DNA from 4 places in the Micromonospora fluostatini genome. Region 3 is predicted to be linked to each of the others. Evidence: riboswitches for the same ligand, from Rfam matches in the RefSeq annotation. Region 3 holds a riboswitch; each other region holds the start of a gene.
The links. A riboswitch is a leader RNA that binds a small molecule or an ion and turns the genes downstream of it on or off. The one in region 3 is predicted to bind cobalamin.

Region 1 (7,751 bases), 3.6 Mb from region 3:
CGGAGCACACCGGTCATCGTGCCATGCCCCGTCAGGTCCACGGAGTCCGTCCGACCGGTGCCCGTGTCCGGGCGACCGGCCGCAGGACACGCCCGCTGCGTCGGTTGTCGCGTCGACAGGCGCGTTGCCGATCGGCTCGATGCGGGCCGCCGGGGCGCCCGGATCGTCGGTCAGCCCGCCAAATCGTCGGTCCCGGGCACCTCGGCAGGGGCGCTGCCCGCATGTGGCGGCGGGGTCGCCGGCTGCGGCTCGGACCGGGCCTGCCGTGGCGACCGGGACAGGGTGACGCGACCGTGGTAGCCGGGGCCCAGGACGATGGCCGGCCGGTAAGCGGGTGGGGTGCCGACGGCACTGCTCCACGCCGCCGGTATCGGGGGAGCGAAGTCCGGTCCGCCCAGGTCTGCGGCGTCCGCCGCGTCTCCGTCACCCATGGTCACACCTCTCTGTCGCGCCCCGAGCGCGACACCCCTCGACTGGGATCCCAGCCAACACGATATCTTGTCTTCCATTATATTGGACGGATGAGTGCTCGGGCGATGACCGAACCGGCCTTCTTCATCCTCACCGTGCTGCTCGACGCGCCTCGCCACGGCTACGGCATCGTGGCGGAGGTGGCAGAGCTGTCGCGGGGGCGGGTGCAGCTGAAGATCGGCTCCCTGTACGGGGCCCTGGACCGGCTCGTCGGTGACGGTCTGGTCGAACTGGATCGCGAGGAGGCCTGGCAAGGGCGACTACGCCGGTACTACCGGTTGACCGAGCGGGGCCGCGACGCCCTCGCCACAGAGGCGCAACGGCTGGCCGCCAACGCGCGGATCGCCTCCACCCGGTTGCGCCGGCACCCGGACCCGATCGGGGGGACGTCGTCGTGAGCCGGCTGGAGAAGCGCTACCGACTGCTGCTCCGCCTGCTTCCCGCCGCCTACCGGCAGGAGTGGGAAGACGACATGGTCACCGCCTTCCTGGACAGCATGGAAACCGGCGACCCCGACACCACCGAGTACGTCGCCGAGCATGGCCGGCCGGGCCTGTCGGAGATCGCCAGCATCCTGTCCCTCGCCGTGCGGTTACGGCTCGGTGGGCCCGACGCGCCACCCCGTTCGTTCGCGTGGGGACAGGCCGTGCGTCTGTCGGTCCTGATGGCGATGCTGACCCACGCCGTCACGGTCACCGTCAGCATCGCCGTACCGCTGTGGCTGTCCGGGAAGATGGCCTGGTTGCCCGCCCCCACGGCCGAGTGGGTACTCGCCCCGCCCCGGAACACCTGGCACACCGTGTGGGGCCTCGCCGGCTACGCCTGGCTGCCGGCCTACCTCGCGCTCGTCCTCGGACACCGGCGCGTGGCCCAGGCGGTCGCCCTGCTCGCCGTGGTGCCGCCCGCCGTCACGACCGTCGTGCAGCAGTTCGCCGGTGACGTACCCCCGTCGGTGACGCCCTGGGCGATGCGACTCGTCGACGTCCTCCTGCTGCTGGCCATGTCGGCCTTCCACCACGGTGCCCCACCGGTGCCGCGCCGTCCCTGGCTGCTTGCGCTGCCGGTCGGCATCCTCCTCGCCGTGCCGCTGTTCACCCTTCAGGCGACCACGCCGGCGCTGAGTGTGCTGGACTGGCCGGGCCTGTCCTGCGCCACGGTCACCGCCGCCATGCTGGTCCACCTGGCCGTGCGGGGGCGCGGTCACCCGGCCCGCACCCTGCCGTGGTCCCTGGCGCTCCTCCTGCTCGCGGTGACCGCGTTCGTCGTCCGGACCGCGACCCTGCCCGACCATCTCGGCCAGGTCCACCGCAGCACCCTCACCGCGATCGCGTCCGTCGAGGTGCTCGTCGTCCTCGCGGTCGGCGTACCGCTCGCCGTGCTCGCGCTCCGCGCACTGCGCCGGCTGCCCACTGTGCCACGCTGACCACGTCCGGGTGGGCCGGGCCCGAAACCCGCCCCACCCGCCCGGCGGACCCGGGCCGGGACCACGATCACCGGCGCTAACGCCCTGCGGGTGCCCGGCGCGCCACGAGGCTGGCGGCGAGCAGCCCCAGGGCGAGGACCTGGGTGGCGCCGAGGACGGCGATCAGGGCGGGCAGCGAGCGGCTGTACAACGCTCCCGCCAGAGCCCCGCCGGCCAGGGCCGCGACGCCCTGGACGGCGGCGAAGACGCCGTAGGCGGTGGCGCGGCGGGCGGCCGGGACGAGGTCGGCCACGAGGGCCTTGACCGTGGAGTCCTGCACCCCGACCGCCGCACCCCACAGGAGGGTGCCGACCACGATCGCGCCGACGCTGCCGGAGAGCGCCAGGGCCGGCACGGCGGCCCCCAGCACGGGCAGGGCGAACAGCACCCGGGCGTGCCAGCGGTCGTACAGGTGACCGCTGGCCAGGGCGGCCACGGCGGCGGCGGCCATCGCGGCGGCGTACAGCAGCGGGATCCCGGCGGTGGCCAGCACACCGGTCCGCGTGGCGTGGAACGAGATGATCCCGAAGGTCACCAGCCCGGCGGTGGCGGCTCCCGCCGCCGCGGCGAACAGGAAGAAGCGACGGGGCAGGTCGGCACCGATCCAGCGGCGCGCGGCGGTCGACGGTGGGCCGGTGGCGGGACCGGCGGAGGCGGCGGGGGCCGGGGCTTCGCGGTCGAAGACGGCCGGCTGGGGCACCCGCCGGCGGATCCACAGCAGCAGCCCGACGGCCAGCGCCCCCGGCACCGCCAGGACGGCCAGCGCCGGCCAGATCAGGCCGGTGGCCGCGATGACGGCCGCGACCAGCAGCGGCCCGGTGAAGGCGCCGAGCTGGTCCAGGGCCTTGTGCACCGCGAAGCCGCGCCCCCGGCCGACGGCTCCGGCGGCCTGGGCCAGCAACGCCGACTTGGCCGGGCTGCGCACGGCCTTGCCGGCGCGCTCGGCCAGGATCAGCGCGGCGGCGACCAGCAGGCCGGCGCCGCCGAGGAAGGGCGCCACGGCGAGGAGCGGCACACAGACGGCGGTCACCGCGTACCCGGCCAGCGTCAGGGACCAGTACCGGCCGGTACGGTCGGCCAGCGGCCCGAAGGCCAGGCGCAGCAGCAGGGCCATGGCCTCCCCGGCACCGGCCACCAGGCCCACGACCAGGGCCGAGGCGCCCAGCGCGCCCAGCAGCGGCCCCGTGATCGACCGCGCGCCCTCGTAGACCATGTCGGCGGCCAGGCTGACCATCCCGAAGCCGACCACGACCCGCCACGCGGACCACCTCGGAGCCGGCGGCCCGGCCGACACCGGCACGACGGGCTCGGCCGGGCCCGTGGACACCTTCGACATGCGCGCTCCTCGCTCCCGCCGGGCGCACCGCCGACCGGGTGCGGCGGTGTGCTCAGCGATTCTCGCGGAGCAACGCGTCGATGTCGTCGGCGACCCCGTCGGGACGTTCGCCGTGGCCGGGTGAGCAGTGGCGTTACTGCTACGTCGACGCGACCCTGGTCCGGGAGCCGATCGGGTCGACCCGCCCGTGACACCGCCCGCCTGAGGGCCCGGTGCCCCGACCCGGTGGGCCGACCACGGCCCGGTCGCCCCACCGGGGAGGAGCCCGGTACCCGTGGGTGTGGTGCCGCCGGTCGGCCGCCTCCGCTCCGGCGAACCGCCTGCGGCCGGCGGTGGTGCTTGCCAGAGTGAACAGGTGTCCGACGACGGCCCACGTCCGCATCCGAGTGCCGGCGGTGTCCGGCCGGTGGGCCGGGACCCCGGTGCCGAGGGTGACGTGAGCTGGATGGAGCTCTTCGTCGACCTGTTCTTCGTGTTCGCCTTCCTGAAGGTGGCCACGCTGATGTCGGCCGACCTGAGCGTCCTCGGCACGATCCGCGGGGTCCTGGTGATCCTGCTGCTGTGGCACTGCTGGACGTCCTGCGCCTGGCTCGGCAACGTCCTGCACGCCGACCGGGGCGGCATGCCGCTGCTGATGACCGGGGTGGCGACCGCGGTGCTGGTGATCGGGGTCGCCGTACCGGAGACGTTCGCCGACGTGCCCGGCAACCTGTCCGGTCCGGTCGTGGTGGTCGGCGGCTACCTCCTGATCCGGTTCTGCGTCCTGGCGGTGCTCACCTACCACCAGCGCGGCGGCGCGGCCGGCCGGCGGCGGACCGTGCTGGTGTGGCTGGCCTTCCTCGCGGCCGGGGCGATGCTGCTCGTCGCCGCGCTGCTCCCACCGAGCCTGCCCGAGCGGGTCGACGGGAACCTCGTCCGGGTCGTCCTGTTCGCCGGCGCGCTCGGCGTCGACTTCGTCATCTTCGCCGGGGTCGGCCGGGGCACCTGGCAGATCGTGTCGCCGTGGCACCTGGCCGAACGGCATGCCGTGATCATCCTGGTGGCGCTCGGCGAGACGATCATCTCGATCGGGGCGAGCCGGGGGGTCGGCGTGGACAAGCCGGTCACCTGGGACGTTGCCGCCGCCGCCACCCTGGGCATGATCATCGTGTCCGGGCTGTGGTGGACCTACTTCGACCTGGCGAAGATGCTCGCCGAACACGGGCTGTGGCGGACCCGGGGCGCGGCCCGGACCCGGCTGGCGCGCGACGCCTACCTCGGACTGCACCTGCCCATGATCGCCGGTCTGATCATCTTCGCCCTCGGGCTGAAACACGCCGTCGCCGTCGCGGTGGGGGAGGCCGACCGCCTCTGGGACGACACGAGCGTCCTGACCCTTTTCGGGGGGGTGCTGCTCTACCTGCTCGCGCTGGTCGCCTTCGAGTGGCGGACGGCACGGCTCATCGGCCGCAGCCCGCTGACCGGCATCGGGCTGCTCCTGGCCCTGTTTCCGCTGGCCGCCGGCGCCCCCGCCGTGGGCGCGCTGGCGTTGCTCGCCGTCGGGGTCGCCGCGATGGCGGTCGCCGACCGGACGATCTTCCGCCGCCGGCACGAGGCGCTGCACCACCTGGTCGAGCCCGAGGCGGCCCGACTCGGTGGGGTCTCTCCCCGGGAACTCTTCGTCGACCTGGTGTTCGTCTTCGCGTTCATCCAGGTGACGCTGCTGATGACCCGGCACCCGTCGCTGCTCGGCATCGTCCGGGGCCTGACCCTGCTCGCCCTGCTCTGGTGGGCGTGGATCTCGTACTCCTGGCTGGCCAACATCGTCCGCACCGAGACCGCCCTGGTCCGGTTCAGCACCATCGGGACCGCCACGGCGATCCTCGTGCTCGGGTTCGCCATCCCCCAGGCCTTCGGTCCCGACCGGGGTGGCCTGCACGGCTCCTCGCTCATCGTGGTGTGTTACGTCGCCGGGCAGGCCATCCAGGGCGTGCTGCTCTGGCAGGTGTCCCGCACGAACGCCGTGCTGCGCTCCGTCGCGCGCCGGGTCGTCCTGCCCTCCGGCGCCGCGCTCGTGATCCTGGCGAGCATCATGGCCCTGGAGGTGGCGACGCCCGTGGTGGTCTCCGGCAGCCTGGGCGTCACCCTGCTGTGGGTCGCGGCCCTGCTCGTGCAGTACGTCGGCGCCTACTGGTGGGGCGGCGACACCTGGCGGGTGCAGTCGGTGCGGCACTGGGTCGACCGGTACGCGCTCATCATGCTCATCGCCTTCGGCGAGGCCATCATCTCCGTGGGCCTCGCCGCGAGCGGGCGGCCGGTCTCGGTCACCGTCCTGGCGCTCGTCGTGGTGGGGGCGCTGGCCATCGGGACGCTGTGGTGGGCGTACTTCACCACCATCGACGCCGCGCGACTGGCCCTGAAGGCCCGGACCGGCCGGGCGCGGACGCTGCTCGCCCGGGACGCCTTCACGTACCTGCACCTGCCCATGGTCGCCGGGGTGATGCTGGTCGCCTTCAGCCTGCGCCAGATCCTGGTGCCGGGGCGGACCGTCAACGTCTACGGGCACTACGCCCTCTACCTGGGCGTGGCGCTGTACCTGGCCGCCAACCAGTGGTACTGGTGGCGGATGTGGCACGTGCTGAGCTGGCACCGGGTGCTCGGCGCGTTCGTCGTCGCCGCGCTGGCCCCACTCACCCTCCTGCTGCCCCCGGTCTGGCCCCTCGTCCTGCTCACCGGGCTCGGCGTCGTCTTCGCCGCCCTGGAGGTGCTGCACGGCGGTGACCCCCGCACCCGCGAGCCCCGCCCGGCCGCCTGAGCCGCCGGCGGCGTTCCCGGGGAGGTGGGGCGGGAGGTAGGGTGTGGCCGCCGTGGTGTTCGGGAAGCCGGTGCGGTACCGGCGCGGCCCTCGCCACTGTGATCGGGAAGCCGACGGCCCTTGTCCTCCGTGGAGGTCACTGAGCGTTCACGCTCGGGAAGGCCGGCCGTCGGTGTGGTACCCGTCAGCCAGGAGACCGGCCACGGCACGTTCGACCCGTCCACGAGGTGCTGGAAGGCGGTCCCGCTGTGCGGATCCCCATGCTCTGGCGCGTTGCCGCGCCCCTGTCCGTTCTCGTCGTCCTGCTCGGTGGCTGCGCCGTCGACCAGGAGGCCCCCGCCGGCTCGGATTCCGCCGGGGCGGTCGTGACCAACTGCGGCACGCCGGTCGCGATCCCGGAGCCGCCCGCCCGGGTGGTGACGATGAACCAGCCCGCCACGGAGATCATGCTGGCCCTCGGCCTGCAGGACCGGATGGTCGGCACGGCGTACCTGGACGACGAGATCCTGCCCGCCTACGCCGCCGCGTACGCGCAGGTCCCGGTCCTGGCCGAGGAGTACCCGGCCCGGGAGAGGCTGCTCGAGGTCGAGCCGGACTTCGTCTACGCCTCCTTCGCCAGCGCGTTCGGTGCCGAGGGCGTCGGCGACCGCGAGAGTTGGCAGCACCTGGGCGTCGGCACGTACCTCTCACCGGCGGGCTGCCCGGCGGAGACCCGACCCGCGACGCTGCGGATCGACGACGTCTTCGGCGAGATCCGGGAGATCGCCGCGATCTTCGGGGTGACCGACCGTGCCGAGGCCCTCGTCGCCGAGCACCGGGCCCGGATCACGACGGCCGCCGCCGCCGCGCCAAGCGCCCGGGTGATGTGGTGGGACGGCGGCAGCGACGCCCCCAGCGTCGGCGCGTGCTGCGGCGCCCCGAACATGATCATGTCGGCGGCCGGGGTGACCAACGTCTTCGCCGACGTCACCGGCCGCTGGGCCGACACCAGTTGGGAGGTCGTCGCCGAGCGCGATCCCGACGTCATCGTGCTGGTCGACGCGCGCTGGGATCCCGCCGCGCGGAAGAAGACCTTCCTGGCCGGTCACACCACCCTGCGCAACCTGTCGGCGGTCCGGCAGCAGCGGTACGTGGTCATCCCCTTCTCCGCCACCTCCGCCGGCGTGCGCAACGTGCTCGGCGTGGAGGCCCTGACGCAGGGGTTGACCGCGTCGGCGGCCGGGGCCGGGAGCTGACCGCCGTCGTCCCACGGCCGGCCGCCACCCGTACCCCGGTGGTGCGGGCCGCCGGCCCGGCCGTGGTCCTGGTCGTCCTCACGGTGGGGCTGCTCGCCTCGGTCGGCGCGGCCGTCACGATCGGCCCGGCGGAGCTCTCCATCGGTACGGTGTGGCGGGTCGTCGCCGACCACCTCGGGCTGGCCCGGTCCGACGTGACGCCGCTGCGCGAGCACATCGTGTGGGACCTGCGCCTGCCCCGGGTGCTCGGCGCCGCGGCCGTCGGCGCCGGGCTCGCCACGGCGGGAGCGGTCATGCAGACCGTCACCCGCAACCCGCTGGCCGACCCGTACCTGCTGGGTGTCTCGTCGGGGGCGTCGCTCGGCGCGGTCCTGGTGATCGTGGCCGGGGTGGGCAGCGGCGTGGTCGCCGTGGGCGGCGGCGCCTTCGTCGGCGCGCTCACCGCCTTCGCGG
Region 2 (7,751 bases), 3.5 Mb from region 3:
GAACGACAACCGGGGCGCGAACGCGTCCACGTCCAGCCCGGCGTCGCGCCCCGCGCGCAGGTACTCGACCCCGTCGGCGAGGGTGTACGCCAACTCCAGGTCGGCGGTCGCCCCGGCCTCCTGGATGTGGTAGCCGGAGATGGAGATGGAGTTGAACCGGGGCATCCGCGCCGAGGTGTAGGCGAAGATGTCGGAGATGATCCGCATCGACGGCTGCGGCGGGTAGATGTACGTGTTGCGGACCATGAACTCCTTGAGGATGTCGTTCTGGATGGTGCCGGAGAGCTGCTCCGGCGCCACCCCCTGCTCCTCGGCGGCGAGAATGTAGAGCGCCAGCACCGGCAGCACCGCGCCGTTCATCGTCATCGACACGCTCATCCGGTCCAGCGGGATGCCGTCGAAGAGCTGCCGCATGTCGTAGATCGAGTCGATGGCCACCCCGGCCATGCCCACGTCACCGGCGACCCGGGGATGGTCGGAGTCGTACCCCCGGTGGGTGGGCAGGTCGAAGGCGACCGAGAGGCCCTTCTGGCCGGCGGCCAGGTTGCGCCGGTAGAAGGCGTTCGACTCCTCGGCGGTGGAGAAGCCCGCGTACTGGCGGATCGTCCACGGCTGGGTGGTGTACATCGTCGGGTACGGGCCGCGCAGGTACGGGGCGACGCCCGGGTACGTGCCGAGGAAGTCCAGCCCGGCCCGGTCGGCGGCGGTGTACAGCGGCGCGACGGCGATGCCCTCCGGCGTCTGCCAGGTGAGCGCCTCGGGGTCACCGCCGGTCTCGGCGCGCACCGCGTCGCGCCACCGGCCGAGGTCGGCGGCGGCGGGCGGGTCGCCGAGCGGCAGGTCGGAGAAGTCGGGAATCCGAGCGCCCATCACGCCACCCCCAGGTCACGTAGCGTCGTCTCCAGCGCCGCGACGGCGTCGCAGCCCGTGTAGAGGTAGTCGTCCACACCGGAGTGCCCGGCGGGCCGACCGGCCAGCCAGACCCGAGTCGCGCCCGCGTCCGCCAGCGCCCGCGCCAACTCCTCGGCGGACGCGGCGTAGCCCCGGTCCGAGGAGCAGAGGCAGGCCACCCGGGCGCCGCTGGCGGTGAACTCGGCGGCCAGCCGGGCCGGGTCGTCGGGTCCGACCGGCGGGCGGACGGTGGCGATCCCGCCGGCCGCGAAGAGGTTCGCGGCGAAGCCGGCGCGCGCGTTGTGCGCCGCCGGCGGGCCGAGGGTGGCGAGGAAGACGGTGGGCCGCTCGCCGGTCGCCGTCGCGTGCGCGTCGGCGCGGTCCCGCAGCGCCTCGTAGGCCTGCGCGTACCGGTGCCGGGGCAGCCCGCCGCCCGGCGCGGCGGGCGCGGGCGGGCGCTGCGGCAGCCGCTCGTCGAGGTGGGGGAACTCGCTCACCCCGGTCAGCGGGTCCCGGCGGTGCGCCAGGTTCTCGGCCCGCCGCTGCCAGGTCGCGGCGAGCCGGTCGGCGACCAGGCCGCTGTCCAGCGCGGCGGCCATCCCCCCGGCCCGCTCGATCTCGGTGAACCACCGCCAGGCCGCCTGGGCCAGTTCCTCGGTGTACCGCTCGACGTACCACGAGCCGCCGGCCGGGTCGACGACCCGGCCGACGTGGGCCTCCTCCAGCAGCAGCGCCTGGGTGTTGCGGGCGATCCGCCGCGCGAAGCCGTCCGGCAGGCCGAGGCAGTGGTCGAACGGCTGCACGGTCACCGCGTCCGCGCCACCGACCCCGGCGGCGAAACAGGCCAGGGTGGTCCGCAGCATGTTCACCCAGGGGTCACGGGCGGTCATCATCGCGGTGGAGGTCACCGCGTGCTGGCGCTGCGCGCCCGCCTCGGGGGCCCCGCACGCCTGCGCGACCCGGGACCAGAGCCGGCGGCCGGCGCGCAGCTTCGCGATGGTGGCGAACTGGTCGGCGGTGGCCGCGTAGCGGAACTCCACCTGCCCGAGCGCGGCCGGCACGGTCAGCCCGGCGTCGGTCAACTCCCGCAGGTACGCCACCCCGGTGGCCAGCGCGCAGCCGAGTTCCTGCGCGTCGGAGCCGCCCGCGTCGTGGTACCCGGTCGCGTCGACGGTCATGGCCCGCAGGCCGGGGAAGCCGGTCGCGCAGCGCTGCGCCCACTCGCCGGCCGGGCCGTCCCAGCGCTGTCCGGTCCGCGCCCGCCAGCCGAGCGGGTCCACGCCCAGGTTGCCCCGGGCCTCGGCGGCCGGCACGGCCCGCTCCCCGAGCAGCGCGAACCAGGCCGGCACCGCCTCGACCGCGGCGGCCCCGGCGTCCAGCACCACCCCGGCCAGGTCCAGGTAGACCCCGTCCAGGGCGGCCGGCAGCGCGGCGACCGGCAGGCCGCCCTCGCCGAGCGCCAGCCACAGCGAGGTGGCGCCGTTGTCCAGGTCGGCGCGGATCGCCGGGCCGGTGACCGCCGGGTCCGGGTCGGCGTGACGCTGCCGCACGTCCCAGCCGGCCACCGCCGCGCCGGTCGCCCGCCCACCCCGGGTGTACGGGAACGCCCCCGGCGGCCCCGGCACCGGGGTCGGGTCGTCGGCGGTGGACAGCGGGGCCAGCGTCACGTCGTCGTACCCGCGCGGGGCCAGCAGGTCCTCGACCGCCTCGACGGGTGTGTCGTCGCTGGCGACGCCGGCCTTGCGCAGCACGCCGAGGGCGAGTCGCCGCCACTGGTCGTACGTGGCGACGGGGAAGTCACTGGCGAGGCGAAGCTCGTCCGGCGGCACCGTCATTCCGGGATGGTACGGGCCGACCGGCGCGGCGTGGTGCGGATGTGACGACATCAACTCGGCGGACCGTCGCCCGGCGGTGGCGGGCGACGGTCCGGCCGGTGGGGTCGCCCGGGGCGTATCCCGGGTGACCCGCCGCGGCGACACGCCCGACACAGCATCTGGTGTTGTCTTTTCGCCCGCGCACCCAGATATGGTGTCTCCCGCAGCTGGTTCGACCGCTCCCCCGAGGACCGGTCGAGGCAAGAGGGAACCCGGTGGGAATCCGGGACTGCCCCGCAGCGGTGAGTGGGAACGACCGCCGTCACCACGCACTGGGCCTGAACGGGCCTGGGAAGCGACGGCCAGTAGGCGACCGGCGACCCCGGTCCCGCCCACGAGTCCGAAGACCTGCCAGCGCGCCGTCCGCGTGCGCGGACGGCGGTCGAAGGTCGCGCGGGACGACCGACGCCAGCAGCCGGGCACCGCACCCCGTCGGGCCCGTTGGCGTTCTCCCGCGCGTCCGAAGGCCATCGGAGACAGGCGAGGAGAGGTCATGACGGTCGTGCAGGACAGGCCCACGTCCGGTCCGGACGGACCGGGGCAGCGCCGGCAGGCGATGCGGGTCCGCAAGCGCAACGGTGACGTCGAGCCGGTGGACGTCGGCAAGCTCGTCCGAGCGGTCGAGCGGTGGGTGGCCGACCTGGACGAGGTGGACCCGCTGCGGGTCGCCACCAGGACGGTCAGCGGCCTCTACGACGGCACGACCACCGCCGAGTTGGCCAAGCTGTCGATCCAGACCGCGGCGGAGCTGATCGGCGAGGAGCCGCAGTACTCGAAGCTGGCGGCCCGGCTGCTGGCCGCCTCCGTGGACCGGGAGGTGCGCGGGCAGGGCGTGGCCAGCTTCAGCCAGGCCATCCGGTACGGCCACGGCCTGGGGCTGGTCGGCGACGACACCGCCGCGTTCGTGGCCCGGCACGCCCGCAGGCTCGACGACGCCGTGGACCCCGCCGGTGACCTGCGGTTCGAGTACTTCGGGCTGCGGACGGTCGCCGACCGGTACCTGCTGCGGCACCCCGACTCGCGGCTGGTGTTGGAGACTCCGCAGTACTGGCTGCTGCGGGTGGCCTGCGGGCTGTCCGAGACGCCGGACGAGGCGGTCGACCTGTACCGGCTGATGTCGTCGCTGGCGTACCTGCCGAGTTCGCCGACGCTGTTCAACTCCGGCACCCGGCACACGCAGATGTCGTCGTGTTTCCTGGTCGACTCGCCCCGCGACGAACTGGACTCCATCTACGAGCGCTACCACCAGGTGGCCCGGCTGTCGAAGTTCTCCGGCGGCATCGGCATCTCCTGGTCCCGGGTCCGGGGGCGGGGCGCGTTGATCCGGGGCACGAACGGCCGGTCCAACGGCATCGTGCCGTTCCTGAAGACGCTCGACGCCGGGGTGGCGGCGGTGAACCAGGGTGGCCGCCGCAAGGGCGCGGCCTGCGTCTACCTGGAGCCGTGGCACCCGGACGTCGAGGAGTTCCTGGAGTTGCGGGACAACACCGGCGAGGAGTCCCGGCGCACGCACAACCTCAACCTGGCCAACTGGCTGCCGGACGAGTTCATGCGCCGGGTCGAGGCCGACGGCGACTGGTCGCTGGTCGACCCGTCCGACGCCCCGGAGCTGCCCGACCTGTACGGGGAGGAGTTCGACGCCGCGTACCGGGTCGCCGAGAAGAAGGCGGTCCGCACGGTCCGGGCCCGCGACCTGTACGGGCGGATGATGCGCACCCTGGCGCAGACCGGCAACGGGTGGATGACCTTCAAGGACGCCGCGAACCGGCTGTCCAACCAGACCGGGGCCCCGGGCAACACGGTCCACCTGTCGAACCTGTGCACCGAGATCCTGGAGGTCAACTCCGACACCGAGACCGCGGTGTGCAACCTGGGCTCGATCAATCTCGGCGCGCACGTCACCACCGACGGTGTCGACTGGGAGAAGCTGCGGGCGACCGTCCGCACCGCCGTGGTCTTCCTCGACCGGGTGATCGACATCAACTACTACCCGGCCGCGCAGGCGGCGGCGTCGAACCCGCGCTGGCGGCCGGTCGGGCTCGGGCTGATGGGCCTGCAGGACGCCTTCTTCACGCTGCGGCTGCCGTTCGACTCGGCCCGCGCCAGGGAACTGTCCACCCGGGTCCAGGAGGAGATCCTGCTGACCGCGCTGGAGACCTCGGCCGGGCTGGCCGAACGGTTCGGGCCGCACCCGGCGTACGCCGAGACCCGCGCCGCCGCGGGCCACCTGCACCCCGACCTGTGGGGCGCCGAACCCACCCAGCGGGAGCGGTGGACGGCGCTGCGCGCCACGATCGCCGCGCACGGCCTGCGCAACTCGCTGCTGGTCGCGATCGCCCCGACCGCGACGATCGCCTCGATCGCCGGCTGCTACGAGTGCATCGAGCCGCAGGTGTCCAACCTGTTCAAGCGCGAGACCATGTCCGGCGAGTTCCTCCAGGTCAACACGTACCTGGTCCGGGAGTTGCGGGCGCGCGGGCTGTGGACGCCGGAGATCCGGGACCGGATCAAGCGCGCCGAGGGCTCGGTGCAGGGCATCACGGAGCTTCCCGACGACGTGCGGGACCTGTTCCGCACCGCGTGGGAACTGCCGCAGCGGGCGCTGATCGACCTCGCCGCCGCCCGCGCCCCCTACGTCGACCAGTCGCAGTCGTTGAACCTGTTCATGAGCGCGCCGACCATCGGCAAGCTCTCCTCGATGTACCTGTACGCCTGGAAGTCCGGGCTGAAGACCACCTACTACCTGCGCTCGCGTCCCGCGACGCGGATCCAGCAGGCCACCGTCGCCGTCGCGCCCGCGACCGTGGCGTCCCCGGTCGACGCCGAGGCGCTGGCCTGCTCCCTGGAGAACCCCGAGAGCTGCGAGGCCTGCCAGTGACCACGACCCCGACGACCCCCACCACCGACGCCCGGCACCTGCTGCTCGACCCGGGCATGGACCTGACCCTGCGGCCGATGCGCTACCCGCACTTCTTCGACCGGTTCAAGGACGCCATCAAGAACACCTGGACCGTCGAGGAGGTCGACCTGCACTCCGACCTCGCCGACCTGGCCCGGCTCTCGCCCGCCGAACGGCACCTGGTGTCCCGGCTGGTCGCGTTCTTCGCCACCGGGGACACCATCGTCGCCAACAACCTGGTGCTGAACCTGTACCAGCACGTCAACTCCCCGGAGGGCCGGCTCTACCTGTCCCGGCAGCTTTTCGAGGAAGCCGTGCACGTGCAGTTCTACCTGAACCTGCTCGACACGTACGTGCCCGACGAGAAGGAGCGGTTCGAGGCGTTCGCCGCCATCGAGAACATCCCGTCGATCCGGCGCAAGGCCGAGTTCTGTTTCCGCTGGATCGACTCCGTCTTCGAGCTGCGGGAGCTGCAGACCCGGCAGGACCGGCGGGCGTTCCTGCTCAACCTGATCTGCTTCGCCGCGTGCATCGAGGGCCTGTTCTTCTACGGCGCGTTCGCCTACGTCTACTTCCTGCGGTCCCGGGGCCTGCTCAACGGGCTCGCCTCCGGCACCAACTGGGTGTTCCGCGACGAGTCGATGCACATGGCCTTCGCCTTCGACGTGGTCGACACCGTCCGCGCCGAGGAGCCGGACCTCTTCGACGCCGAGTTGCAGCAGCAGGTCCGGGACATGCTCGCCGAGGCGGTGGAGTGCGAGGTCCAGTTCGCCGCCGACCTGCTGGAGCAGGGCGTCTCCGGGATGTCGCTGGCCGACATGCGCGAGTACCTGCAACACGTCGCCGACCGGCGGCTGGTCACCCTCGGCATCGCCCCGCTCTACGGCAGCCGCAACCCGTTCGGGTTCATGGAGCTTCAGGACGTCCAGGAGTTGTCGAACTTCTTCGAGCGGCGGGTCTCGGCGTACCAGGTGGGGGTGACCGGCTCGGTCAGCTTCGACGACGACTTCTGACCGGTTCGCGGTGACCGTCCCGGACGTCGTCGGTGCCCGGGACGGTCACCGCCGGCCACGCCGTACGCCGTGGTCGGGCGGACGCCACGCGCCCTCCGCCCGACCACGGGTCACACCCCCCTGAGTGTCCTAGGAGGATAGGTTCATCGGGTGCCGACCGTGGTCGGTCAACCCATCGGTTCCCACAGGGCCGGTGTCTGGGGCGGCTCCCAGCCGGCCAGGGCGACGTGCCCCTGCCGGCACATGTAGACGACCCCCTGGTACGTCACGTGCGCGCCGGTCGCGTAGGGGGTCTGCGGACGCCAGTCCGGCACGCCGTCGGCGCCCGCCTCGGGGACGGCGTGCCAGAGGGCGGGTACGGCCGGCGGCTCCCAGCCGGGCTGCGCGGTGTGCCCCTGCACCGCCACGTACGCCCCGCCCTGGTACGTCACCTGCGCCCCGGCCGGGTACGCGACACCGGCCGCCCAGTCGGCGGCTGCGCCGGGGGCGGGCCGGCGCGGGTGCGGGGCCGGGTGGTGCTCGTGCGGGTGCGGGGCGGGGTGGTGGTGCTCCGGCACGAGGGGCGGCCCCGGGTCGGGTGAGCCGGTCTCCTCGGGGTGCTCCCGGGGCGCGGGCGCCCCGGCGCCGCCGAAGTCCACGTCGGAGCAGGCGTAGAACGCCTCCGGGCTGTCCGACCGCTGGTAGATCGTGTAGATCAGGTGCCGGCCCTGCTTGGCCGGCAGGTGTCCGTCGATCCGGAAGGACCCACCCTCCAACGGGGGCCGGTCGGCCCGCAGGAACGGCTCGGGCTCCAGGTCGGCCCAGGTCAACGGGCGGGTGGGCTGGTAACCGTCGCGCGTCACGTAGAACTCGAAGGCGCCCACGTGCGGGGCGGTCCCCCGCCAGCGGAACTGGTAGCCGCCGCCGGAGGGCAGACTGGTCGTCGGCCAGTCGTCGCGGGCCAGGTCGAGGCCCCGGAACGCGTCGTTACCCGCGCTGCACAGCTTGCCGTCCGGGATGACCTCGCGGTGCCGGCCGGCCACGTCGGGCACCAGGACGCCGTTCCAGTCGTAGAGGGCCTGACTGCCGCCGGCG
Region 3 (7,751 bases):
GACCGGCCACCCCTGGCGGTACTGACCCGCGACCGCCCCCGGGAACGGGGGCCGGGTCGCGTGCCCCAGGGGGCAGGGGCACGCGACCCGGCATTGGGGGGAGGAAAGTCGTCAGAGGTTGCCGAAGGTGTCGTACCGGATGTGCGACGGCGGGACCTCGTCCTCGGCGAGCGCCCGCAGGGTGGCCCGGACCATCCGCGCCGAGCCGGAGACGTAACAGTCGTGGTTGGTCCACGGGCCGTACCGGGTGACCACGTCGGAGATGGCACCCTGCTCGCCGTCGAAGTCGGGGTCCTCGCTGCACGCCGGGGTCACCGACAGCCACGGGTGCGCCTCGACCAGCTCGCGCAGCGCCGGCAGGGCGTACAGGTCCGCCGGGCGGCGCGCCCCGTAGAAGACGTGCACCCAGCGGGTCCGGTTGTACGTGGCCAGCTCCTCGACCAGCGCCTTGACCGGGGCCAGCCCCACCCCGCCCGCCACGGCCAGGATGTCCCGGGTGGAGGACCGGTCCAGCGTCATCGACCCCATCGGCGCGGCCAGCCGGAGCAGGTCACCGGGGCGGACCCGGCGGACCAGGGCACCGGAGAGCCAGCCCGCCCCGGTCGGCGTGCGGACGTGGAACTCCAGCACGTTGTCCTCGTTGGGGGCGTTCGCCACCGAGTACGTCCGCCACACCCGGGGCAGGTACCGGGGCACCTCGACGCTGACGTACTGGCCGGCCCGCCAGGGCAGCGGGTACTGCAACGCGCGGCAGGTCAGCACCGCCGTGTCGGGGCCGACCCGCTCGTGGGTCAGCACCTCGCCGTGCCAGAACGGCGGGTTCGGGTCGTCCTGCGCCCCGGCCATCATCTTCGCCGAGATCGCCGCGTACGCGTCCCGCCACGCCTGGTCGTACTCCAGGTTCCAGTCGTCACCGGCGGTGCTGCGCAGCGCGTCCATCAGGGCGACGCCCATGGTCGCGTAGTGCTCCGGGTCGACGTGGTACTTGCGGTGGTCCCGGCCCAGCGCGCGCAGGTACTCGTCGAAGCTCTCCGGGTCGTCGACGGTCTGCGTCGCGGTGACGATCGCCTCCAGCAGCCGGTCACCCTGCCCGGACATCTCCGCCGGGAACAGCTTGCGCAGCTCCGGGTCGAGGAGGAAGAGCCGCGCGTAGAAGTGTCCACTCAGCCGTTCCCGGTCGGACTCGACCAGGGTCCAGCTCTCCTTCAGCAGCCGCGCGAAGTGCTCCACTGGCACGCTCCCTCGGGTGACGGCGATCGGGCCATCACAGGATGGGTACGGAGCGTGCACAGCGGTCGCACAGAATGTGCGACCGGCTCACACTGGTGACCTTGCCCCTGCCGGCGGGCCGCCGCGTCGGGCACAGTGGTGCGGTGACGGTCGAGCTCACCCGCCAGGCGTCCCGACGGACCCTCGGCACCGAAACGTTGCTGGTCCTCGGGCTCTCGCTCGGTCAGTCGGCGGTGTACGCGATGGTCTCCATCATCGCCAAGCTGACCGCCGAGGGCGGACTGTCGAGACAGACCGCCGCCCTGAACACCTCCGCGTCACCCCGGCCGTACCTGGACCTGACGTACCAACTGCTCGGTCTCGCCTTCGCGATGCTGCCGGTGCTGCTCGCCGTACACCTGGTCAACCGCGACCCCGGCGACGCGATCCGCACCCTCGGCCTGGACGGCCGGCGGCCCGGGTCGGACCTGGCCCGGGGCGCCGGGCTGGCGGCGCTGATCGGCCTGCCCGGCCTGGCGCTGTTCTGGGTGGCGGCGCACCTCGGCCTCAACGCCAGCCTGGTGCCGGCGGCGCTACCGGACTACTGGTGGGCGGTGCCGGTGCTGATCCTCGCCGCCGTGAAGAACGCCGTGCTGGAAGAGGTGATCGTGGTCGGGTACCTGGTCACCCGGCTGCGGCAGCTCCAGTGGCGGGTCGGCGTGATCATCGCGACCAGCGCCGTCCTGCGCGGCACCTACCACCTGTACCAGGGTTTCGGGGCGTTCGTCGGCAACGTGGTGATGGGCATCGTCTTCACGTACTTCTTCCTGCGGACCCGGCGGGTGATGCCGCTGGTCGTGGCGCACACGCTGCTCGACATCGTGGCCTTCGTCGGCTACTCGCTGCTGCCCCGCGAATGGTTCGACTGGCTCTGACCCCTCCCGCCGCGCTGACCGGATCCGTCCCGCCGTCCCTGCCCTGCCCGCCGTCCCTGCCCTGCCCGCCGTCCCTGCCCTGCCCGCTGTTCCCGGTGGTGGGACCGCTGCCGAGCCGTGACGACCCGTGCGTCCGCCCGACGCGGGGCGCGCGGCCGGAAAGGTGCCGGCGGCCCCCGGCGGGTCGGACCGGGTCAGCCGGCCCGGTAGGCGGCGACCGCGCGGGCGGCGAGCCGTCGCGTCGCGGCATCGGCCCCGGCCGCCGCAGCCAGCACCGTAGCGCCCGGCAGCAGGCGCGCGGCGAGCCGGACCGGCAGCCAACCTCCGCCGGTCAGGGGCCCCGCCAACCGCCACGCCGCCCCCAGCGCCGCCGGCCACGGCCCCGCCGCCGGCCGAGGGTCACCGTCCGGGTCCCGGACCGCCTCGGTGGCCGCGTCCAGCGCCGCCCGCGCCCGGTCGCTGTCCGCGTGCACCCGGGTCAGCACCAGCAACTCGACCGCCCGGTCCGGGTGACCCGGGTCCCGGCCGTAGGCCGCCGCGAGGTGCAACACCAGGTCGGCCTGCGCCCAGAGCACCGCCGCCACCTCCACCGCCGGGGCGAGCAGCCCGGCCGTCGTGGCCGCCGCCCCACCCACGCCGGCCCGCCGCACGAAGCGCCGGGTGGCGAGCCGGGCCAGCCCGGCCGCGTCGGCCTGCGGGTACACCGCCCGCACCTCGTCGACCCAGGCCCGCGCGGCCGGCCCCCGCACCTCGACGGCCGCCAGGGCGAGCAACTCCGGCGCGAACTCCGGCCGGTCGCGCAGCCGCCCGGCCGTCCACCGCAGGCCACCTTCCCCGGTACGCCCGTTCGCCGGCCCGCTCTCAGGCCGGTGCACTTCCGTCGGCTCGCCGTCGGGGAGCTGCGCGTCTACTGGTCTGGGCCGCTGCGCGACGTCCGGCGGCTCGTCCTCGGGTCGCTGCGCGACGTCCGCCGGTCCGTTGTGGGGTCGCCGCGCGACAGCCGGCGGCCCGGTCTCGGGTCGCTGTCTGTGGGGAGGACGCTCCGCGACGTTCGGCGGTTCGCCTTCGGGACGCTGTTCGAGGTCCGGTGGGGTGGACGGGCCGACCGGTGCCGTACCGGCCGGCGGGGACCCGGTGACCGCCTCCGGCGGCGTGGCCGTCCGGCGGGCGGGCGCCTTCCGGGTGGTGGCGCCCGTCCGGGTGGTGGGTGTCTTCCGGGTGCGGGCGGTCGCCTTCTCGGCGGGCGGGGTCGCCTTCTCCGTGGGTGTGTTCCCCTCGGTGGCCCCGGTGGGCTGCTCGCCGGGGGGCGTGACCCGGCTCGCGGCGGTGCTCCTGCGGGCCGGGGTCCTTCGTCCGGTCGCCGTCGTGGACCCGGAGGTCGACCTGCCGCGCGCGGGGGCGCTGCGGGCCGGTACGGGATCATCGCCGGTCGGGCCGCCGCTGTGTTCCGACTCACTCTCCGCCCCGGCGGTCGGCTCCGGTCCCGTCACCGGACCGGCCGACTCACCGGCCGGCGTGGGCTCGACCTGCTTCCGGCTGGGTGTCGGCTCGACCTGCTCGCCGCCCGGCGAGGGCTCGGTCGGCGGCGGTGCGGTGGTGGTCGCGCGGCTCGACGAGGCCGCCCGGCGGCGCGGTACGGGAGCCGTACCGTCGGGCGGGGGATCCTGTGGAGGCTGGAAGAGCACGGTCGGGGCCGCCTTCGCCCGGCGCGTCGGCTTCCGCTGCGGCTCGGTCGGCTCCGGTTCCCCGGGCCGCGCCGGTGGCGGGGTGAAGCTCGCCTCCGGCGGGCGGCTTCCGGGCGTACCGGCTCGGGGTCTGCGGCTCGGTCGGCGGGGCTGGTCGCTGGGCGGCTGCTCCTCCATATCGATGGAGGGTAGCCCCGATCCGGGCGTCCCACCGGGAAAGATGCGGCCGGCGGTCGACGGCGGCAGGGCGCGGCACGGCGGGCGGGATAGTCGCTTTGCCCCGGGTGGGTGGGGGCCTGTATTCTCAGGCGCGGTGGTCTGCAGGCCACCAGGGAGACTTCGCCTAGTCTGGTCTATGGCGCCGCACTGCTAATGCGGTTGGGGTCTTAAAGCCCCTCCCGGGTTCGAATCCCGGAGTCTCCGCGCGAAAGCCGGTGTGTAGACTGGCCGAGCACCAGCGCCCGTAGCTCAACGGATAGAGCATCTGACTACGGATCAGAAGGTTAGGGGTTCGAGTCCCTTCGGGCGCACAAGATCACAAGGGGTCTGACCTGCCGGGATGGCAGTCAGGCCCCTTCACTTATCCGTCCCTTGTGGTCGGTTGGGTGCTCGGTGGGTGCTCGTGCGACGAGCATCCCTCATGTCCTGGCCCGTCCAGCGGTGGCCGTCGCGTCCGGGTGGTTCTTGATCATGACCCCGGCCGTGCCACCGCCGGCCACCTGAGCACCGGTCGGGGTTTCCACTACCGGCTATGTTGCCGGGATGACCTGGACGCTCGGTGCCGGCATCGCGGGCAGTGCCCTCTTCGTCCTCGTCTTCCTCGTCGGCGGCGCCACCCGCCCCGGCTACGACACCCGCCACCACCCGGTGAGCGCCCTGGCCCCTCGCCACACCGATGGGCCGCCGTCCTCGGCAACGGACAAACAATTCTCTACGCGTCCACGGCACCGGCACCCTCACCGGCAACACACCCATCTGCTTCCACACGGCAGCCCGACTCGTCCCGTACGTCGGGACACGGTGGTCCGACAAGCGGTGTAGGGCCCGTACGATGACGCGTGGTGCTGGTTCGCCCCACCTCGTTGGGTGGGGCGTCGTAAGAGGGAACCCGGTGCGAGACCGGGACTGCCCCGCAGCGGTGAGTGGGAACGACCGCCGTCATCAGAGCACTGGACCGGAAGGTCTGGGAAGCGACGGCCAGTAGGCGACCAGGTGTCACGCCCACGAGTCCGAAGACCTGCCAGCGCTGCGCACACCGCCGGTGTGCGCCGCCGGCGGTCCCTCGGGAGGGCCAGGGCGGAAGCCGGTGCCTCGCCGCACCCCGCCTTCCCCCTCCCGTGCCCGCCGGGCACCTCGAGGGAAGGACCACCTGTGAGCACCGCATTCGGTCAGAGCACCGTGCTCGGGTACCCGCGCATCGGCGCCAACCGCGAGCTGAAGAAGGCCGTCGAGGCCTACTGGGCCGGCACCATCGACGCCACCGCCCTGGAGCGCACCGGCGCCACCCTGCGCGCCGAGGTCTGGCGGACGCTGCGCAACGCCCGCCTCGACGCGATCCCGTCGAACACCTTCTCCTACTACGACCACATGCTCGACACCGCCGTCGCCGTCGGCGCGATCCCGCACCGCTTCGCCCGGCTCGGCCTCTCCGAGCTGGACACCTACTTCGCCATGGCCCGGGGTGTCGACGCCGAGCCGGCGTTGGAGCTGACGAAGTGGTTCGCCACCAACTACCACTACCTGGTACCGGAGATCGGCCCGGACACCGTCTTCGCCCCGAACCCGGCCAAGGCGCTGCGCGAGTACGGCGAGGCCCGGGACCTGGGCGTCACCACCCGGCCGGTGCTGGTCGGGCCGGCCACGTTCCTGCTGCTGGCCAAGGGCGACGACCCGTTCGCCCGCCTCGACGACCTGGTCGACACGTATGTCGGGATCCTCGCCTCGCTGGCCGAGGCGGGTGTGGCCTGGGTGCAGCTCGACGAACCCGGCTACGTCGCCGACCGCAGCCCGGCCGAGATCGACGCCCTGCGGCGGGCCTACACCCGGCTCGGTGAGGCCACGCACCGGCCCAGGATCTTCGTCGCGACCTACTTCGGTGACCTCGGGGACGCGCTGCCGACGCTGCTGGCCACCCCGGTCGAGGCGATCGGCCTGGACCTGGTCGCCGGGCCGGGCAACCTCGAGCGCCTCGCCGCCGCCGGTCCCCTGCGCGGCACGACCATCGTCGCCGGGCTGGTCGACGGGCACAACATCTGGCGGACCGACCTGCGCGCCGCCGTCACGGCCGGGGCGACGGTCGCCGGGCTGGCCGACCACTTCGCGGTGTCCACGTCCTGCTCGCTGCTGCACGTACCGGTCGACCTGTCCGTCGAGACCCGCCTCGACGCGCACCTGTACGAGCGGCTCGCGTTCGCCCGGCAGAAGGTGGACGAGGTCGTCCTGCTCGGTCGGGCGCTGCGCGACGGCACCGCGCACCTGCCCGCGCCGCTGCCTCCCGCCCCGGCGGCGTGGCGCAACGACGACGTCCGGGCCCGGCTCGCCGCGCTCGGCCCCGCCGACCGGCAGCGCGGCGGCTACGGTGAGCGGGCCGCCCGCCAGCAGGAACGGCTGCGGTTGCCGGAGCTGCCCACCACCACGATCGGCTCGTTCCCGCAGACCGGCGAGCTGCGCCGGACCCGGGCCGCGCACCGGGCCGGCACCCTCGACGACGCCGGCTACACGGCGCGGATGCGCGCCGAGGTCGAGCACGTCGTCCGGTTGCAGGAGCAACTCGGCCTGGACGTGCTCGTGCACGGCGAACCGGAACGCAACGACATGGTCCAGTACTTCGGCGAGCAGCTCGACGGGTTCGCCGCGACCGAGCACGGATGGGTGCAGTCCTACGGCTCCCGCTGCGTCCGCCCGCCGGTCATCTACGGGGACGTGGCCCGCCCGGCGCCCATGACGGTCGAGTGGTCCAGCTACGCCCAGTCGCTGACCGGCAAGCCGGTCAAGGGCATGCTCACCGGCCCGGTCACGATCCTCGCCTGGTCGTTCGTCCGCCACGACCAGCCTCTCGCGGACACCGCCGACCAGGTCGCGCTCGCCCTGCGCGACGAGTGCCGCGACCTGGAGGCCGCCGGGATCCGGGTCATCCAGGTCGACGAGCCGGCGCTGCGGGAGACCCTGCCGCTGCGGGCCGCCGACCACCCGGCGTACCTGGACTGGGCGGTGGGCGCGTTCCGCCTGGCCACCGCCGGCGTGGCCGACGACACCCAGATCCACACCCACCTGTGCTACTCCGAGTTCGGCGACGTGATCAACGCCATCGACGCCCTCGACGCCGACGTCACCAGCATCGAGGCGTCCCGCTCCAAGATGGAGGTCCTCGACGACCTCGCCGCGATCGGGTACCGGCGGGGCGTCGGCCCCGGCGTGTGGGACATCCACTCCCCCCGGGTGCCCTCCCTCGACGAGGTGGTCGAGGCGCTGCGCCGGGCCGTCGCGGCCGTGCCGGCCCGGCGGCTGTGGGTCAACCCGGACTGCGGCCTGAAGACCCGCGCCTACCCCGAGGTCGAGGCGTCCCTGCGGCGCCTGGTCGCTGCCGCCGCCGAGGTCCGCGGGCACTGATGCCGCCCCGCCGGGCGGATTCGTTCCAGGGGTCCGCCCGGCTCAATCCGGGAGCGACGGTGAGCTTGTTGACCTGAGCCCTCCCGGGGGTGTCCCTATGGGTTTCGTCAAGCGGTGACGAGCGTGTCGGGGCGGGGCCTGATGTCCAGGGAAGCCGCACCGACTCGCCCGGCCAAACACCGGCCAGATCCGCAACCGGATCCACCGCTGGTCCGATACGTCCCAATGAGGGTCGCCTGCTTCCGGGCGACGTTGATGTCATGGCCAGTAGGGCTTCGAAGGCCGGGGATGCTCGCAATGAGGGCGTCAGTTG
Region 4 (7,751 bases), 3.6 Mb from region 3:
GAAGTCGCGACAGGCCGCGCGGTCTGAACCCGGGGGACGCTGGTCGCGGCCGGGCGGCCCGTGCGGCGGGCACCCGGCGACGCCGCCGGCCCGTGTCCTAGCTCGACGGTGGGGCGACGCTCTCCCGGGTGATCAACGTCGGTGCGACGGTCTGCCGCAACGTGCGGTCCGTGCCGGACTCGATCTGCGTCAGGAGCAGGGCGAGGCTCGCCTCGGCCACGGCGTCGAAGTCGGGGCGCACGGTGGTCAGTGGCGGAATGAAGTACGCCGCCTCCGGTACGTCGTCGAAGCCGACCACGCTGACCTCCTGCGGCACCCGCCGGCCGTGCTCGTGCAGGGCCCGCAGCACACCCAGCGCGAGATGGTCGTTGGCGGTGAAGACGGCCGTCACGCCCGGCATCCGGGCCAGCATCTGCCCGCTGCGGTACCCGGACGCGGCGGACCAGTCCGCCTGCAGCACCGGGGGGACCTCGGCCCCGGCCGACCGCAACGCCGCACGCCACCCCTCGATCCGGCCGGCGCTGTCGAACCAGTCACCCGGCCCCGAGACGTGCCACACCGTCCGGTGCCCCGCGTCGAGCAGGTGCCGGGTGGCCAGCCGGGCCCCCTCGACCTGGTCGACGGTCACCAGCGGCACGGGCCGCCGGGGATCGCCGTCGACGGTCACCAGCGGGACGTCGGTGGGCAGGCACTCCAGCGCCTCCCCGGCGGACTCCACCGGCGCGATCACCACGATGCCGGCGACCCGGTGCGCCAGGTGGCGCTCCACGGCCTCGACGATGGACCGGCGGTCCAGACTGCGGACGCTGCCCACACTGACCGCGAACCCCGCGTCCGCCGCCGCCAGCTCGAACGCGGACAGCAGCGAGGCCGGACCGTAGAGCGTGGTGTTCAGCGCCACCACGCCCATGACCTGCGAGCGGCCGGTGACCAGCGCGCGGGCCGCGCCGTTCGGGCGGTACCCCAGCTCGGTGATCGCCGCCTGCACCCGGATCCGGGTCTGCTCGCGGACGTTCGGGTGCCCGTTGAGGACCCGGGACACGGTCTGGTGCGACACCCCGGCGAGGCGGGCCACGTCTCTCATCGCGGGACCGCGCGCGGTCATCCCACCCCCACCTCTCGTCCGTCACCGCGATCCGTTGACGACGGCGGCCGGGGTCGACCCGTCCGAGCGGAGCGGGTCGTACGGCCGGGGACGGTCGTCGTGGGACAACGCTAGATCAGCGAGAGTCTACGCCGACGGCCGTGCCGGATGGCACGGCCGAATGCCGCGTACGGTCAGTGACGTTCGTCATCACCGAGCGCAGGGCGGCTGTGGTGGGGGTGGCGCGGGAGGGCTCTGTCGGCTTCTTTCCCTTCGTGGAGCGGCTGTGGTGGCGCCGGGGCGTCGGCGTCACGCTCGTCCGCCCGGGCAGGTGGCAGGCCTGCCGAGGCGCGGACCGACCCCGACCCCGGCGGGCCGGGCCCGTGTCTATCGACCGGACCGGATGTTACAGAAACAAGTCGTACCCGACAAGGACAGGTTTCCGCGCCGCCCACCCCGCCGGCCGGTGCGGGGCGTGTCACCGGGTCGCCGGAGGCGCGGTGCTCTCGCGCACCACGAGGGTGGTCGCCATCTCGATCCGGGGCTGGCTGAGGCTCCCGTTCGCGGCCAGCGCCAGGACCATCCGGGCGGCCATCGCGCCCATCTCCACCAGCGGCTGCCGGACCGTCGTCATCGCCGGACCGCACCAGCGGGCCCCGGGCAGGTCGTCGAAGCCGACGACGCTGAGCTCCTCGGGGATGCGCCGGCCGGTCAGGCGGGCCGCCTCGTAGACCCCCAGCGCCTGCAGGTCGTTGCCGCACAGCACCGCCGTGGGCGGCTCGGCCAGGCGCAGCAGCTCCTGCCCGAGGTGCAGACCGTCCTCGAAGGAGAACCAGGCCCCGGTCCGCACCAGCCTCGGGTCCAACCCGGTCCCGGCCGCGTCGAGGGCCGCCCGGGCCCCGTCCAGGCGGGCCTTGGCGCACAGGCGTTCGGTCGGCCCGCTGATCACGGCGATCCGCTGGTGGCCCAGGTCGAGCAGGTGCCGCGCGGCCTCGAACGCGCCGCTCCAGTTGGTCGACGCCACCGAGGGGACGGTGTGCAGTGGCGGTTCCCCGGTCGGGTCCAACGCCACCAACGGGATCCCGCTGGCGCCGAGCAGGGCGTGTTGTTCGGGAGTGAAGCCCAGGTGCACCACGATCACTCCCGTCGGCCGTCGGGCCAGCAGGTGGCGGGCCCAGTACCGACCCTCCGACACCTGTTGCCGGGCGTCGGTGAAGCCGACCGCCAGCCGGTGCGCGCCAGCGATCTGCTCCACCCCGTGCAGCAGCGCCACCGCCAGGTTGCTCTGCATCCCGTAGAAGACGACCTCCAGGGTGGCGCTCGGGGCGACGGTCTCCGGCCGGCGGTAGCCGTGCTCGCGCAGCAGCGCCTCCACCCGGGCCCGGGTCTGCGCCGCCACGCCCAGGCGGCCGTTGAGCACCTTCGACACCGTCGGGGCCGACACCTCGGCCAGGCGGGCGATCGTGGTCAGCGTCGTCTCCCGCCGCCGCCGGGCCCGCACCGGCGCCTCCACCGGGTCCGGTGCCGGGCCCAGGGCCGTCACCGGACCCGGTGGAGGCAACGGTCCCGGTGGCGGCGCTGATCCCGCTGGCGGTGTCGGGACCGGTGGCGGCGTCGCGGGGCCGGCGGTCGGCTTCGGGGCCGCCGGCCCGCCCGGCTGCTCGTCGACCGGCCACCGCGACGGCACCGGCCGGGTGCCGCCCACCGCGTCGAGCAGCCGGACCCGGACCGCCTCGGCCTCCTCGGTCGCCCGGGGCCCCGCCGGCACCGTCTCGGTGAGGTAGCGCCGACGCCGCGACACCGGGTCGATCCCGGCGTACACCCGTACCCGCAGCGAACCGCTGGGCAGCCGCTCGATCTCGCCGCGCGCCCGCCGGCCGGTCCTGGAGCCAATCGACATGGAGCCAACCTATGTGGTCGACTGCTCCACGTACAGCTCCACGATGGCTCCACGGGGCGAGGGCGCGGGCGGTCGCCGCGACACGTCGGCCGGCGACCGGTCGTCGGCCCGGCGCTCGGGTCATCGACGCTGGTCAGCGCCGCGCGCCCGCCGGCCCGGCCGCTCCCGCCCACCGGCCGGCGGGCCGGGACCCCTTGCCGACGGGGCCGGATTGTCGATACCGTCGCGCCGTCGCGGTAACGGGAAGCCGGTGTGGAACCGGCGCGGCCCTCGCCACTGTGACCGGGGAGCACGCTCCGACTTGCATGCCACTGGGTCCTTCCGGGCCTGGGAAGGCCGGAGTACGCGACGATCCGGAAGCCAGGAGACCGACCCCGACGGTGTGATCTCGTCCACGAGGTGTTGGAAGGGGAGGTCTCCTCATGCACATCGCTGAGGGCTACCTACCACCGGTGCAGGCCGCGGCGTGGTTCGCGGTCTCGGCACCGTTCGTCGTCCACGGTGCGCGCAGCCTGGTCCACGAGGTCCGGGCGAACCCGGAGGCCAAGCTGCTGCTCGGCGCGTCGGGGGCGTTCGCCTTCGTCCTGTCGGCCCTGAAGATCCCGTCGGTCACCGGCTCCTGCTCGCACCCCACCGGGGTCGGGCTCGGGGCGATCCTGTTCCGGGCGCCGGTGATGAGCGTGCTCGGCACGATCGTGCTGCTGTTCCAGGCGCTGCTGCTGGCCCACGGCGGGCTGAGCACGCTCGGCGCCAACGTCTTCTCGATGGCCGTCGTCGGCCCGTGGGTGGCGTACGGCGTGTACCGCCTCGGGCGGCGGCTCGGCGGTGGCCTCGGGGTCTCGGTCTTCTTCGCCGCGGCCCTGGCGGACCTGGCCACCTACTGCGTGACCAGTGCCCAACTGGCGCTGGCCTTCCCGGACCCCGACTCCGGCTTCGTCGGGGCGCTGGCCAAGTTCGGGTCGATCTTCGCCCTCACGCAGATCCCGCTGGCCGTCAGCGAGGGCCTGCTCACCGTGCTGGTGATCCGTCTGCTGACCCGGGTCAGTCCGGACGACCTGCGCCGGCTCGGCATCCTGCGCCGGCCGGCCCCGACCCCAGGAGCGGTGGCATGAAGCGCTTCACGCGGACGAACCTGATCCTGCTGCTGGTCGTGGTGGCCCTCGCCGTGGCCCCGCTCGTGCTCGGACTCGGCCGTGGCGAGGAGCCGTTCGCCGGCGCCGACGCCCTGGCCGAGGAGGCGATCGTGGCGAGCCACCCGGACTACGAGCCCTGGTTCTCCTCGCTCTACGAACCGCCCTCCGGGGAGATCGAGTCGGCGCTGTTCGCGCTCCAGGCCGCCCTCGGCGCGGGCTTCCTCGGCTACTACTTCGGCGTCGCCCGGACCCGGCAGCGACTGCGTGGCACGCCGGGACCGGGCACGACACCCGTCGACTAGTGCTCGCCCTCGACGCGGCGGCGTACGCCGGCCCGTGGCGGTACCGGCATCCGGGGGAGAAGGCCCTGCTCGCCGTCGGGCTGCTCGGCTGCGCCCTGCTGCTGCCGGCCTGGCCCGGCGGCGCGCTGACCGGGCTGACGGCGGCGGCGGTACTGCTCGGGCCGGCGGGGCTGCCACCCCGGGTGCTGCTGCGGGCGGTCCGGGCGCCGCTGCTGTTCATCGGCACCGGCTGCCTGCCGATGCTGGTGGCGGTCTCCGGGCCGGGCAGCGTGCGGTGGGCGCCGGAGGGCCTGGCCACGGCCGCCGCCACCGCCTGCCGGGCCGGGGCCGCGCTGCTGTGCCTGCTGCTGTTCGCCGCCACCACCCCGCTGGCCGACGTGCTGCCCCGGCTGCACCGCCTCGGCGTCCCCGTGGCGGTCACCGAGGTCGCCGCCCTGACCTACCGGATGCTCTTCCTGCTGCTCGACAGCGTCCGCGCGGTCCGCCAGGCGCAGGCGGCGCGGCTGGGCTACCGCACCTGGGCCGCCGCGCACCGGTCGCTGGCCGGCCAGGCCGGGGCGGTCTTCGTCCGCGCCTTCGACCGGGCGCGCCGGATGGAGGAGGGACTGGCGCTGCGCGGGTACACCGGTTCGCTGGCCGTGGTGACCGAGGTGCGCCGCCCGTCGGCGGGATTCGTGGCCGGCACCGTGCTCCTCCTCGCCGGGGTGGTGCTGGCCGCCCACCTGCTCCCCACCGCCACGGCGCTGCTGCCCGACCTGCCACCGGTGGCCGACCGGTGAGCCCGCCGCTGGTCGAGCTGCGGTCGGTGGGGTTCGGCTACGAGCCCGACCGGCCGGTGCTCACCGACGTCGACCTGGCCGTACCGGCCGGCCGCCGGTGTGCGGTGCTGGGCCCCAACGGGGGCGGCAAGACGACGCTGTTCCGCCTGATGGTCGGCGCCCTCCCCGCCGGTGACGGTGCGGTGCTCGTCGACGGGGTGCCGCTGCGCCGCACCCGCTCCGGGCTGCTGGCGCTGCGACAGCGGGTGCAACTGGTCCTCCAGGATCCGGACGACCAGCTCTTCGCCGCCACCGTGTTCCAGGACGTGTCGTTCGGGCCGGTGAACCTCGGTCTGCCCGAGCCGGAGGTCCGTCGGCGCTGCGCCGAGGCCCTCGACGCCCTGGAGATCACCGACCTCGCCGACCGCCCGACGCACCTGCTGTCGTACGGGCAGCGCAAGCGGGTGGCCATCGCCGGGGCGGTGGCGCTGCGCCCGGCCCTGCTGATCCTCGACGAGCCGACCGCCGGCCTGGACCCGTACGGGGTCGAGGCGCTGCTGCGTACCCTCGACGGTTTGCACGCGCGCGGCACCACCCTGATGCTCGCCACCCACGACGTCGACCTGGCCTACCGGTGGGCCGACGAGTTGGTGCTGGTGGCCTCGGGCCGGGTCAGTCCCGGGGTGCCCGGTACGGCGTTGGCCGGTGGTGACCTGCTGGCCGGCGCGCGGTTGACCCCGGCCTGGGCGCCGTTGGTGCACCGGCTGCTGGACCGCACGCCCGGGCTGGCCGGTGCCCGGCCGCGCTCACCCGACGAACTCGCCCGGCTGCTCGTCGACCCCGGGGGCGACCGGCCGGCCAGGTGACCCGGCCGGCCCGCCGTCGCCTGACCCGCCCCGCCGCCGGGGGTCAGCGGCTGGCGGCCGTCCGTTTCCGGCCGCGACCACGGGGCCCGGCCGGTTTCCGGGGCGGCGGACCGGCCGGCGGCAACTGCCGTTCCAACTCGTCGATGATGGCGTGCAACTGGGCCAGTTGCTCGCGGACCGAGGGCTCGGGCGGCTCGTCGTGCGGGGGCGGCCGGCCGATCCGCGCGGCGGCGGCCCGCTCGTCCTGGTGCGCCTCCTGCAACGCGGTGAGGACCAGCCCGACGAGCAGGTTGGTGAGCAGGTAGCAGGCGGCGACCATGTACGACACGTAGTACAGCACCGCCCAGTCGCTGACCTCGCGGCCGGCCTGGAGCGTGTCGGTGATGCCGTCCAGGGAGAGCAGCAGGAACAGGGTCAGCATCGCCTGCCCGACCGTGCCGTACCGCTGCGGGTAGGCGGTGCCGAACAGCATCCAGCCGAGCATCGCGTAGCCGTACAGCAGCAGGCCGGTGACCAGCAGGAAGCTGCCGAGTCCGGGGAGGCTGCGGCGGATGCCCACGAGGATCACCCGCAGACTGGGGAAGAGCCGGAACGCGCGGACGATCCGGGCCAGGCGCAGCAGGCGCAGGATCGTCACGTTCTCCCGGATGCCGGGCAGCAGCGGCGCGGTGATGATCACCAGATCGAACACGTTCCAGGGATCCCGGAGGAACCCGAGCGGAGCACGCAGGTGGGCCCCGAAGCGGATGAGCAACTCCAGCACGAAACAGGCCAGGCAGGCGTACTCGACGGCCCGCAGGGCGGGACCGACGGCGGTGACCACGCCACCGTAGGTCTCCAGCCCGAGCGCCACCGCGTTGGCGACGACCACGACGAAGCTGGCGAGGTTGAACCAGGGGGCACCGACCAGCGCCGCGCACGCCTCGGCCAACCGGTGCAGCGGGGCCCGGGAAGGGTTCGTCATGGTTCTCCTCGACCGGCTCTAACCGGACGGCAGCCTATGGCATGTCCCTGACGGCGCCGCGCGCCGGACCAACCACAAAGGACCTGTGCTGGTCGGCGGGAAGCGGCCACCCCGGCAGCGCGATGATCCGAACCACCGCCGGGGTGGCCGCCCGAAGAAGGCGAAACCCACCGGATCGGCCGACCGGATGCGCGATGGTGGGGTCCGGCGGCGCGACCCTCGCCCGCCCCTGTCCGGCGACGGCGCGGCCCGCTGTCGACCTGCCCCGTACGCCGGACCGGCCAGCGGAACGTCAGCGGGAGCACGGGTGGTGGCGTCGACGAAGGAGGTGGTCCAGTGGATCGGGAGTCTGCTGGACCTGGCCGGGGTGCTGGTCATCGCCGTGGGCGTGGCCGTCGCCACGGTGGCGTTTCTGCTCCGCTACCGACGGACCCGCAACCTGGACGAGGCGTACCCGCCGTACCGGCAGGGGGTGGGTCGGGCGATCCTGCTCGGCCTGGAACTCCTCGTCGGTGGTGACATCATCCGGTCGGTGGCGGTCGAGCCGACCTTCCAGAGCGTCGGGGTGCTGGCGCTGATCGTGGTGGTCCGGACCTTCCTCAGCTTCTCCCTCGAGGTGGAGTTGGAGAGGCGCCTGCCCTGGCAGCCGAAACGGACCGCCCCGGCCGGGGCGAGCGCATCCGGCCGGACCTGAATCCTGCCCCGCCACCCGGGTCAGGTCAGGGGCCGGTCACCGTGCGGCCT

Region 1: linked by a shared signal. The riboswitch ahead of ACQUFX_RS10225 (ABC transporter substrate-binding protein) and the one ahead of metE (5-methyltetrahydropteroyltriglutamate--homocysteine S-methyltransferase) in region 3 are both predicted to bind cobalamin.
Region 2: linked by a shared signal. The riboswitch ahead of ACQUFX_RS10605 (ribonucleoside-diphosphate reductase subunit alpha) and the one ahead of metE (5-methyltetrahydropteroyltriglutamate--homocysteine S-methyltransferase) in region 3 are both predicted to bind cobalamin.
Region 4: linked by a shared signal. The riboswitch ahead of ACQUFX_RS09915 (energy-coupling factor ABC transporter permease) and the one ahead of metE (5-methyltetrahydropteroyltriglutamate--homocysteine S-methyltransferase) in region 3 are both predicted to bind cobalamin.

The regions. Positions count from the first base shown of each region.
Region 1 covers NZ_CP191251.1:2,381,708-2,389,458, reverse strand. The annotation lists gene ACQUFX_RS10245 (PadR family transcriptional regulator) at 522-869, shown strand; gene ACQUFX_RS10240 (hypothetical protein) at 866-1,894, shown strand; gene ACQUFX_RS10235 (MFS transporter) at 1,971-3,269, opposite strand; gene ACQUFX_RS10230 (low temperature requirement protein A) at 3,715-6,063, shown strand; cobalamin riboswitch at 6,100-6,282, shown strand; gene ACQUFX_RS10225 (ABC transporter substrate-binding protein) at 6,324-7,298, shown strand; gene ACQUFX_RS10220 (FecCD family ABC transporter permease) at 7,337-7,751, shown strand, end outside.
Region 2 covers NZ_CP191251.1:2,472,738-2,480,488, forward strand. The annotation lists gene scpA (methylmalonyl-CoA mutase) at 1-870, opposite strand, end outside; gene ACQUFX_RS10600 (methylmalonyl-CoA mutase family protein) at 870-2,726, opposite strand; cobalamin riboswitch at 2,917-3,135, shown strand; gene ACQUFX_RS10605 (ribonucleoside-diphosphate reductase subunit alpha) at 3,259-5,643, shown strand; gene ACQUFX_RS10610 (ribonucleotide-diphosphate reductase subunit beta) at 5,700-6,677, shown strand; gene ACQUFX_RS10615 (lytic polysaccharide monooxygenase) at 6,845-7,751, opposite strand, start outside.
Region 3 covers NZ_CP191251.1:5,934,016-5,941,766, forward strand. The annotation lists gene ACQUFX_RS26375 (peptide deformylase) at 1-25, shown strand, start outside; gene ACQUFX_RS26380 (globin domain-containing protein) at 112-1,230, opposite strand; gene ACQUFX_RS26385 (CPBP family intramembrane glutamic endopeptidase) at 1,374-2,144, shown strand; gene ACQUFX_RS26390 (hypothetical protein) at 2,339-3,019, opposite strand; tRNA gene ACQUFX_RS26395 (tRNA-Ser) at 4,162-4,252, shown strand; tRNA gene ACQUFX_RS26400 (tRNA-Arg) at 4,287-4,359, shown strand; cobalamin riboswitch at 4,878-5,088, shown strand; gene metE (5-methyltetrahydropteroyltriglutamate--homocysteine S-methyltransferase) at 5,201-7,438, shown strand.
Region 4 covers NZ_CP191251.1:2,294,209-2,301,959, reverse strand. The annotation lists gene ACQUFX_RS09925 (LacI family DNA-binding transcriptional regulator) at 98-1,084, opposite strand; gene ACQUFX_RS09920 (LacI family DNA-binding transcriptional regulator) at 1,563-2,984, opposite strand; cobalamin riboswitch at 3,202-3,375, shown strand; gene ACQUFX_RS09915 (energy-coupling factor ABC transporter permease) at 3,407-4,096, shown strand; gene ACQUFX_RS09910 (energy-coupling factor ABC transporter substrate-binding protein) at 4,093-4,419, shown strand; gene cbiQ (cobalt ECF transporter T component CbiQ) at 4,419-5,198, shown strand; gene ACQUFX_RS09900 (energy-coupling factor ABC transporter ATP-binding protein) at 5,195-6,043, shown strand; gene ACQUFX_RS09895 (ion transporter) at 6,087-7,007, opposite strand; gene ACQUFX_RS09890 (DUF1622 domain-containing protein) at 7,315-7,701, shown strand; gene ACQUFX_RS09885 (hypothetical protein) at 7,738-7,751, opposite strand, start outside.